Marichromatium purpuratum 984: one gene and its partners. Each later gene encodes a partner of the first gene's protein in a complex. Links are inferred from orthologs where the notes say so. Each region holds a gene or a part of one and is shown in the gene's direction. Other genes may lie near its edges.

The links.
Region 2: the proteins of dnaN (region 1) and holA are in contact, whole or in part, in a cryo-EM structure (PDB 8GIZ), measured with the Escherichia coli proteins. The link is inferred for Marichromatium purpuratum 984 from one-to-one orthologs.
Region 3: the proteins of dnaN (region 1) and holB are in contact, whole or in part, in a cryo-EM structure (PDB 8GIZ), measured with the Escherichia coli proteins. The link is inferred for Marichromatium purpuratum 984 from one-to-one orthologs.

The regions. Positions count from the first base shown.
Region 1 is NZ_CP007031.1:779-3,759, forward strand. Bases 98-2,927 are described here. They hold dnaN (DNA polymerase III subunit beta), read left to right. Parts: upstream 98-877; coding sequence 878-1,978; downstream 1,979-2,927. Other genes in these bases: dnaA (chromosomal replication initiator protein DnaA), read left to right, coding at 98-785; recF (DNA replication/repair protein RecF), read left to right, coding at 1,994-2,927. Also shown: more of dnaA, read left to right, coding at 1-97; more of recF, read left to right, coding at 2,928-2,981. UniProt on the Escherichia coli protein: Confers DNA tethering and processivity to DNA polymerases and other proteins. Acts as a clamp, forming a ring around DNA (a reaction catalyzed by the clamp-loading complex) which diffuses in an ATP-independent manner freely and bidirectionally along dsDNA.
Region 2 is NZ_CP007031.1:195,229-198,314, forward strand. The notes cover bases 16-2,950. They hold holA (DNA polymerase III subunit delta), read left to right. Parts: upstream 16-943; coding sequence 944-1,957; downstream 1,958-2,950. Other genes in these bases: leuS (leucine--tRNA ligase), read left to right, coding at 16-233; MARPU_RS00890 (LPS-assembly lipoprotein LptE), read left to right, coding at 304-816; MARPU_RS00900 (glutamate-5-semialdehyde dehydrogenase), read left to right, coding at 1,989-2,950. In the rest of the region: more of leuS, read left to right, coding at 1-15; more of MARPU_RS00900, read left to right, coding at 2,951-3,086. UniProt on the Escherichia coli protein: Part of the beta sliding clamp loading complex, which hydrolyzes ATP to load the beta clamp onto primed DNA to form the DNA replication pre-initiation complex.
Region 3 is NZ_CP007031.1:1,676,472-1,679,621, forward strand. Bases 119-3,117 are described here. They hold holB (DNA polymerase III subunit delta'), read left to right. Parts: upstream 119-1,109; coding sequence 1,110-2,126; downstream 2,127-3,117. Other genes in these bases: mltG (endolytic transglycosylase MltG), read left to right, coding at 119-456; tmk (dTMP kinase), read left to right, coding at 457-1,113; MARPU_RS07590 (PilZ domain-containing protein), read left to right, coding at 2,172-2,543; MARPU_RS07595 (TatD family hydrolase), read left to right, coding at 2,554-3,117. In the rest of the region: more of mltG, read left to right, coding at 1-118; more of MARPU_RS07595, read left to right, coding at 3,118-3,150. UniProt on the Escherichia coli protein: Part of the beta sliding clamp loading complex, which hydrolyzes ATP to load the beta clamp onto primed DNA to form the DNA replication pre-initiation complex.

The DNA.
Region 1 (2,981 bases):
TCGCGGAGATGATCAAGGCGCTGCAACACAATCGCATCGACGAGTTCAAGCGCACCTACCGCTCGGTCAACGCGCTGCTGATCGACGATGTCCAGTTCTTCGCCGGCAAAGAACGCTCGCAGGAGGAGTTCTTCCACACCTTCAACGCACTGTTCGAGTCTCGTCAACAGATCGTGTTATCCAGCGACCGTTTCCCCAAGGAAGTGGTGGGACTCGAAGAACGCCTGCGTTCACGTTTCGGTTGGGGGCTGACGGTCTCGATCGAGCCACCAGACCTCGAGACCAGCGTCGCCATCCTCCACAGCAAGGCCAGTCTGCTCGGCGTCGACCTGCCCGAGGACGTCGCCTTCTTCGTCGGTCGCCGGATCCGCTCGAATATCCGTGAACTCGAGGGCGCGCTGCGCCGACTGGTGGCTAACGCCCAATTCACCGGCAAACCGATCACTCTCGACTTCGCCAAGCACGCGCTGCGCGACATGCTCGCGGCGCAGGACAAGCAGGTCAGCATCGAGAACATCCAGAAAACCGTGGCCGAATACTTCAAGCTGCGCGCCTCGGACATGCTCTCGGCCAAGCGCAGTCGCTCGATCGCCCGACCGCGCCAGATCGCCATGGCCCTGGCCAAGGACCTGACCAAGCACAGTCTTCCCGAGATCGGCAACGCCTTTGGCGGGCGCGATCACACCACCGTGCTGCACGCCACGCGCAAGATCAAGAGCCTGCGCGAGAGCGACGCCGGGGTCGAGGAGGACTACAGGAATCTGCTGCGAATCCTGACCTCCTGAGTCACGCACGGGTCCAGGATCGCGCCGTTCGGTGCTCGCACCCATCACATGCGACATCGCAATCGCCCATTCACGATTTTTAGGAGACATTCATGGAATTCGTCGTTAACCGCGAGATCTTGTTGCCGGCGCTGGGGAAGGTGATCGGCGTCGTCGAGCGCCGTCAGACACTGCCGATCCTCGGCAACTTCCGACTGGTGGCTCGCGAGGGCGAACTCACCATCCTCGGCACCGACCTCGAGGTCGAGGTCCAGACCCGCTGCGAGGCGGCGGTCCAGGAAGTCGGCGAGACCACGGTCCCGGCACGCAAGCTGGTCGACATCTGTCGTAACCTCGGCGAGGGCACCGACATCCGCTTCCGTATCAGCGACGAGCGCTGCGTGGTCACCGCCGGGCGTGGGCGCTTCTCGCTCGGCGTGCTGCCGGCGGTCGACTTCCCGGTGATGGAGCAGGAGCAGGGCGGGGTCGAGTTCGGACTCGACGAGGCCGGTTTCAAGCGGGTGCTGGAGAAGACCGCCTTCGCCATGGCCCAGCAGGACGTGCGCTATTACCTCAACGGTCTGTTGATCGAGTTCGATGCCAAGGGACTGACCGCGGTGGCCACCGACGGTCATCGTCTGGCCAAGTTCAACACCGATCTCGGGGTCGCCGCGGTCGACGGGCGCCAGGTCATCCTGCCGAGCAAGACGGTGCTCGAACTGCGCCGCCAGCTCGGTAACTCCAACGACCCGGTCTCAGTGGTCCTGGGCGAGAAGAGCATCCGTCTGGTGATCGGCGACATGATGATGACCTCGAAGCTGGTCGACGGTCGCTACCCCGATTACGAGCGGGTCATCCCGCAACAGCTCGCCAAGTCGGCAGTGATCGACAAGGAGCCGCTCAAGCGCGCGCTCTCGCGCACCGCCATCCTCTCCAACGAAAAGTATCGCGGCGTGCGTCTGGCTTTCGACAATGGACTGCTCAAGCTCCAGGCCCACAACCCGGAGCAGGAAGAGGCCGAGGAGGAGGTCGAGATCGAGTACCAGGGCGAATTCACCGCGATCGGCTTCAACGTCTCCTACCTCACCGATCTGCTCGGCGTGCTCGATGGCAGCGAGGTCGAGGTCAGCTTCCAGGACGGCAACAGCAGTTCGGTGTGGCGGGGCAGGGGCGCGGAGGCCGAAACCTACGTGGTGATGCCGATGCGCCTCTAGTCGCATCCTGACGAGATGCCCGAGTCCAGCCCTGTCTGTCCGTTGCGCACGCTGCGGGTGGTCCATCTGCGGCGCTGCCGTGAGGTCGCGCTGGAGACCGCAGCCCCCGTGGTGGTGATCACCGGCGGCAACGGTGCGGGCAAGACCACGCTGCTCGAGGCGGTCTATCTGCTTGCCCGCGGGCGCAGCTTCCGTGGCCGTAAGGCCGGCCCGATGACCACCCGCGGCGAGCGCGGCACCCTGGTCGAGGGGCGTTGCGAGGCCGATGCGCCGAACGGACGCCTGCTGCGTTATCGGCGCGATCATCATGGTCGCGAGCACAGCCTCGACGGTCTGCCCTGGCCGCCAGCGGGTGACGATCGTCCACTGCGCATCAAGCTGATCGGTGAGAACGCCCAGTCGCTGCTCGAAGGCGACCCGACGCTGCGCCGGACCTTCCTCGACTGGAACCTGTTCCACGTGGAACCTCGACTCGGCGCGCTCAGACGAGAACTCTCACGGGTCCAACAACAACGCAACGCCGCGCTGCGGCGCGGTGGTGGGCGAGAACTCGCGGTCTGGGATCGAGGGTTGAGTGAACTGGGTGAGCGTATCGACGGCCAGCGTCAGGTGTTCTTCGCGCACTGGCGAACGCGCTTCCACGAACTCGCCGCGACCTTTCCCTTCCTCGACGGGGCCGATCTGGTGTTCGCTCGGGGCTGGCCGGCGCAACAGTCGCTGGCCGAGGCCATCACCACCGCCCGGCGTGCAGAACTCAGTCGTGGACATACCCTGATCGGTCCCGGTCGAGCCGAGTTCCAGCTGGTGCGCGACGGCGCCCGACTCGCGCTCTCACGCGGCCAGGCCAAGGTCGTGGTCTGTCTGTTGCAGCTCGCCGCCGAGCAGGTCCATCGCGACCAGGGACTCGCGCCGGCACTCTGGCTGCTCGACGACATCGAGGCCGAACTCGACACTCACACCTTGGAGCGACTCTGGGGACTGCTCGGCCAACGCGACGGCCAGT
Region 2 (3,086 bases), 190 kb from region 1 along the record:
TCGCCGCGCCCTGGCCCGAGGTCGACGAGTCGGCGCTGGTGCAGGACTGCATCGAATACGTGGTGCAGGTCAACGGCAAGGTGCGCGCCAAGATCAAGGTCGCGGCCGACGCCGACAAGGTGGCGATCGAGGCCGCCGCGCTGGCCGACGAGCACGCACGCAAGTTCATCGGCGACAAGACCGTGCGCAAGGTGATCGTGGTACCGAAGAAGCTGGTCAACATCGTCGCCTGAGGTGCGCCCCTCCTCGGGGCCGCTCCCGGCGAGGGGTGTCGCGAGACGCGAGAGACGGAGTGAGCAACGAATGAGCCGATCGATGCCCGGTGGCCGGGGTCCGTGGATGGTGCTGCTGACGGCGGTGCTGCTGGCGCTCGCCGGCTGTGGCTTCCAGCTGCGCGGCAGCGTCGAGATCCCGCCGACGCTCAACCCGCTCTATATCCAGGCCGATGCCGGCTCGCCGGTGCGGCGCGCCCTGCTCGATCTGCTCGCGGGCAGCGACGTCGAGGTGACCCGCAACGCCACCGAGGCGCGGATGGTGTTGCGCATCCTCGCCGAGACCAGCTCCTCGCGGGTCGCCGCGGTCGATATCAACGGCAAGACCCTGGCCTACGAGCTGCACTACATGGTGCAGTTCGACGCCCTCGGCGAGGCTGGGGTGCAGCTGGTCGCGCCGCAGGGTCTGGATCTGGTGCGCACCTTCGACAACCCCGACGTCGAAGTCCTCGGCAAGCGGCTCGAGCAGGACTTGATCTTCGAGGACTTCGCCACCGAGGCCGCCGATCGTATCCTCACCCGGTTGCGCGTGGCGCTGCGCTGAGCGCCGCTGGCGCGGCGGCATCACCCGGCCCGCCGGTCGCGTCGGTGCCGACCTTGCGTGCTCCCCGGCGCGCGCCCTGCCTTGACGCCGGCGCGCGCTGCTCCCTTGTTCGGACCCCTGGTACATCATGCGTCTGCGTTTCAATCAACTCCAGGCCCAGCTCGCGCGCGGACTCGCGCCGGTCTATCTGCTCTGCGGCGAGGAGCCCTTCCAGCTCGACGAGGCCGCGCGGCTGATCCGTGCCGCGGCGCGCAAGGCCGGGTTCGCCGAGCGCGAGGTGCTCGACCAGGACGGCGGCTTCGACTGGAACGCGCTCGGCGCGGCGGCCGATGCGCTGTCGCTGTTCTCCACCCGCAAGCTCATCGAGCTGCGCCTGGGTGGGGCGCGCATCGGCAAGGAAGGCGGCGCGGCGGTGCGTGAGTACTGCGCCCGGCCCTGTGCCGACAACCTGTTGCTGATCCTCGCCCCCGGGCTCGAGCGCAAGGAGCTGAAGGCGCGCTGGGTCGGCGCGGTCGAGGAATGCGGCGCGGTGCTGCAGGTGTGGCCGCTGAAGGGGCGCGAGCTGGAGCAGTGGGTCGAGCAACGGCTGCGCGGGGTCGGCTTCGCGCCCGCCGACGGGGTCGCCGCGCTGCTCGCCGAGCGCGCCGAGGGCAACCTGCTGGCCGCCTCCCAGGAGATCGAGAAGCTGCGCCTGCTCGGCGAGCCGGGCCCGCTCGGGCTCGACGACCTGCTCGGCACCCTTGCCGACAGCGCCCGTTTCGATCTCTTCGCCCTCACCGACGCCGCGCTCGTCGGCGATCGCGCCCGGGTGCAGCGGATCATCGCGGTGCTGCGCGCCGAGGGCAGCGCCGAGAGCCTGGTACTCTGGGTGCTCGCGCGCGAGCTGCGAATGCTCGCCGAGGCCGCCGAGGCCGTCGCCCGGCAACAGTCCCCGGCGAAGGTGCTGGCCGCCCACCGGGTGCCCAGGCCACGGATGCCGGTGGTCGAGCGCGCGTTGCGTGGACGCTCGTCGGGTCAGCTCCACGGTCTGTTGCGGCGCTGCGCCGAGGCCGATCTGGCGATCAAGGGGCTTGCTCCGGGCGATCCCTGGCAGCGCCTGGCCGCGATCGCCGACGATCTCGCTCGGGGCGACGCGCACTGAACGCCTTTTCCATCCATCGAAGGTCATCGACATGAGCGAATCCAGCATCCACGACATCGACGCCTACATGAGTGATCTCGGCGTGCGCGCCCGCGCCGCCGCCCGCGCCCTGGCGCGTGCCACCACCGCCGAGAAGAACCGCGCCCTGCTCGCCATCGCCACGCGGCTCGATGCCGCGCGCGACCAGCTCGCCGCGGCCAACGGTCGCGACCTCGAGGCCGGCGCCGCCAAGGGGCTCGATGCCGCGCTGCTCGATCGGCTCGAACTGACCCCGGCGCGGATCGACGCGATGATCGAGGGGCTGCGCCAGATCGCCGCGCTGCCCGATCCGATCGGTGCCATCACCGATCTCGACTATCGTCCCTCCGGCATCCAGGTCGGGCGCATGCGGGTGCCGCTCGGCGTCGTCGGCATCATCTACGAGTCGCGTCCCAACGTCACCGCCGACGCCGCCGCGCTCTGTCTCAAGTCGGGCAATGCCACGGTGTTGCGCGGCGGCTCCGAGGCCTTCGCCTCCAACCAGGCGATCGCCGGCTGCATCCACGCCGGGCTGGAGGAGGTCGGGCTGCCGGCCGACGCGGTGCAGGTGATCGCCACCACCGACCGCGCCGCGGTCGGGGCGATGATCACCATGCCCGAGTCGATCGACGTCATCATCCCGCGCGGTGGCCGCGGGCTGATCGAGCGCATCAGCCGCGAGGCGCGGGTGCCGGTGATCAAACACCTCGACGGCATCTGTCACGTCTACATCGACGCCCACGCCGATCTCGACAAGGCCTTCGCCATCGCGCTCAACGCCAAGACCCAGCGCTACGGCACCTGCAACACCATGGAGACCCTGCTGGTCGACACCGCCGTCGCCGGGCAGATCCTGCCGCGCCTGGGCGCGGCCTTCGCCGAGCGCGGGGTGGAGCTGCGCGGCTGCGCGCGCACCCGCGAGCAGCTGCCCGCGGCGCTGCCCGCCAGCGAGGCCGACTGGGATACCGAATATCTGGCGCCGATCCTCTCGATCCGGGTGGTCGACGGTCTCGACGCGGCGATGGACCACATCGCCCGGCACAGCTCGGCGCACACCGAGTCGATCGTCACCGAGGACTATGGTCGCGCGCGTCGCTTCCTCCGCGAGGTC
Region 3 (3,150 bases), 1.7 Mb from region 1 along the record:
CGGATGAAGCTGGTGCTCGCCGAGGAGTGGGCCGGTCGCGCCGAGAACCTGCCCGTCGAGACCCCCTACGAGGCGCTGATCCTCGCCTCCATCGTCGAGAAGGAGACCGCCGCGACCCATGAGCGGGCCAAGATCGCCGGGGTCTTCGTGCGACGGCTGCGCATGGGGATGCGGCTGCAGACCGATCCGACCGTCATCTACGGCATGGGTGAGCGCTATGAGGGCGACATCCGCCGCTCCGACCTGCGCGAGGCGACCGCCTACAACACCTATGTGATCGACGGCCTGCCGCCGACGCCGATCTCGTTGCCCGGTCGCGGCACCATCCATGCGGTGTTGCACCCGGCCGACGGCGACGCCCTGTTCTTCGTCTCCAAGGGCGACGGCACCCACAAGTTCTCGGCCACCTATGCCGAGCACAAGCGCGCGGTGCGTCGCTATATCCTGGGAAAATAGATGTCTGCACCAACCGAAGCTGGCCGTTTCATCACCCTCGAGGGCATCGAGGGCGCGGGCAAGAGCACCCAGGTCGAGCGTCTCGCCGGGGCGCTGCGTGCCCAGGGGCGGCGCGTCATCACCACCCGTGAGCCGGGTGGGGCGCCGATCGCCGAGCACATCCGCGAACTGTTGCTCGACCCCGAGCACGGCGCCATGTGCGAGAGCGCCGAGCTGCTGCTGATGTTCGCCGCCCGCGCTGAACATCTCGACAAGACCATTCGCCCGGCCCTCGAGGCCGGGGTGTGGGTGATCTGCGATCGCTTCACCGACGCCACCTACGCCTATCAGGGCGGTGGTCGCGGGCTCGACGTCGCCCCCATCGCCACCCTCGAGCGGCTGGTGCAGGGTGCGCTGCGCCCCGATCTGACCCTGGTGTTCGATCTGCCGCCGGCGCAGGGACTGGCGCGTGCCCGCGCCCGTGCCGGTGCGGCCGATCGCTTCGAGCGCGAGACTCTGCGTTTCTTCGAGGCCGTGCGCTCGGTCTATCTGACACGAGCGGCGACCATGCCGGAGCGTTATCGGGTGATCGATGCCGCCGCGCCGCTGGCGTCGGTCAGCGCCGAGATCGAGCGTCTCGCCGTGGAGCTGCACGAGACGCTCGGGGCCGGACGATGAGCCAGGTGCGCGATCGACTGCCGCCCTGGCTCGCCGTGCCCTGGGCGCGGCTGCTGCAGGCGCGCGCCGCCGATCGGCTGCCGCACGCGCTGCTGCTGAGCGGACCGGCCGGGGTCGGCAAGCGTGCTCTGCTCGAACGCTTTGCCCGCGCGCTGCTCTGCGCCGCGCCCGACGCCGAAGGACAGGCCTGCGGGCGCTGTGCGGAGTGTGTGCTGCTCGCCGCCGGCAATCATCCGGATCTGGTGCGTGTCGGTCCCGACCCCGAGAGCAAGTCCGGTGACATCCCGATCGCCGCGATCCGTACTCTCTGCGCCGGCGAGGCGCTGACCCCGAGCCGCGTCGAACGGCGGGTAGTGCTGATCGATCCTGCCGATCATCTCAACGCCGCGGCGGCCAACGCGCTCCTCAAGACCCTGGAGGAGCCGGTCGGGCGCACCCTGCTGTGTTTGGTCGCCGAGCACCCGGAGCGGCTGCCGGCGCCCATCCGCAGCCGCTGTCAGCAACTGCGTATCGCGTTGCCTGCGGAGGCCGAGGCGCTCGCCTGGCTGCGTGGTCGTCTGCCCGATGAGCAGGCCGCGCTGGCGTTGCGTCTGGCCCACGGCGCGCCGCTGGCCGCGCTCGACCGGCTCGACCCCGAGCGCCTGGAGGCGCGCGCGCAGCGGCTCCAGGGGTTCATCGCCCTGGCCCGGGGGGAGCGCGCGCCGCTCGCAGAGGCGGCGGCTTGGAACAAGCTCGGCGCCGCGTTACTCTTGGAGTGGATGGCCGGCTGGCTCTGCGATCTGCTGCGGCTGGGTGCGAGCGCGACGCCGCCCCGGCTCGACAACCCCGATCAGCGCGAGGCGCTCGCTGCGCTCGCCTCACGGCTCGATCCGGTGGCCGCGCATCGCTTCTTCAGGCGAGTGCTCGAGGCCCGCACCCAGTGCGAGGGCAGCGTCAACGTCCAGCTGCTGCTGGAGTCGCTGGCCATCGAATGGCGTGAGCTGGCCGTATCCGGTCGAGCCGCGTCGGCGTGATCTCGCGTGGCGTCCGCACGCATCCACACCCGAGGATCCCGATCGATGAGTTCACCGACCAACTCGCTGGGCGCGCTGGGTGGCCAGCAGCGTATCCTCAACTTCGCCATCCGCGACAAGAGCGCGCTCTACGCCTCCTACATGCCCTACATCAAGAACGGCGGGTTGTTCATCCCCACCACCAAGCGTTATCAGCTCGACGACGAGATCTTTCTGTTGCTGCAGCTGATGGAGGAGACCGACCGCATCCCGGTGGCCGGTCGGGTGGTGTGGATCACCCCGCCCGGCGCCGAGGGCAACCGCTCGGTCGGCGTCGGGGTGCAGTTCAGCGATCAGGACAAGGGCGCGGCGCGGCGCAAGATCGAAGACTATCTGGCGGGCATGCTCAACTCCGAGCGTCCCACCCACACCATGTAGGCTGTTTTTGATGCTGGTTGATTCACACTGCCACCTCGATCGGGTGGACCTCACCCCTCATGGCGGCGATTTCGCCGCGCTGATCGCGGCGACCCGCGCCGCGGGCGTCACCCACCTGATGAGCATCGGCATCGACCTGGAGCACTATTCGGCGATGCGCGCGCTGATCGAGCCCTATCCCGAGGTTTTCTGCTCGGTCGGCGTCCACCCCAACGAGAACGAGGGCGAGGACCCCGACGTGGCGCGCCTGCTCGCGCTCGCCGACGATCCGCGGGTGCGCGCCATCGGCGAGACCGGGCTCGATTACTATCGTGGCGCCGAAGACGCCGAGCGCCAGCAGCGCCGTTTCCGCACCCACATCGCCGCCGCGCGCGCCTGCGCCAAGCCGCTGGTGATCCACACCCGTCAGGCCCGCGCCGATACCCTGCAAATCCTGGAGCAGGCGGGCGCGGGCGAGGTCGGCGGCGTGGTGCACTGCTTCACCGAGGACTGGGAGACGGCACGCCGCGCCCTCGAACTCGGCTTCCACATCGGCTTTTCCGGGATCGTCACCTTCAAGAACGCCGCCGAGCTGCGCGAGGTCGCCCGCCAGGTCCCGGACGAGCGC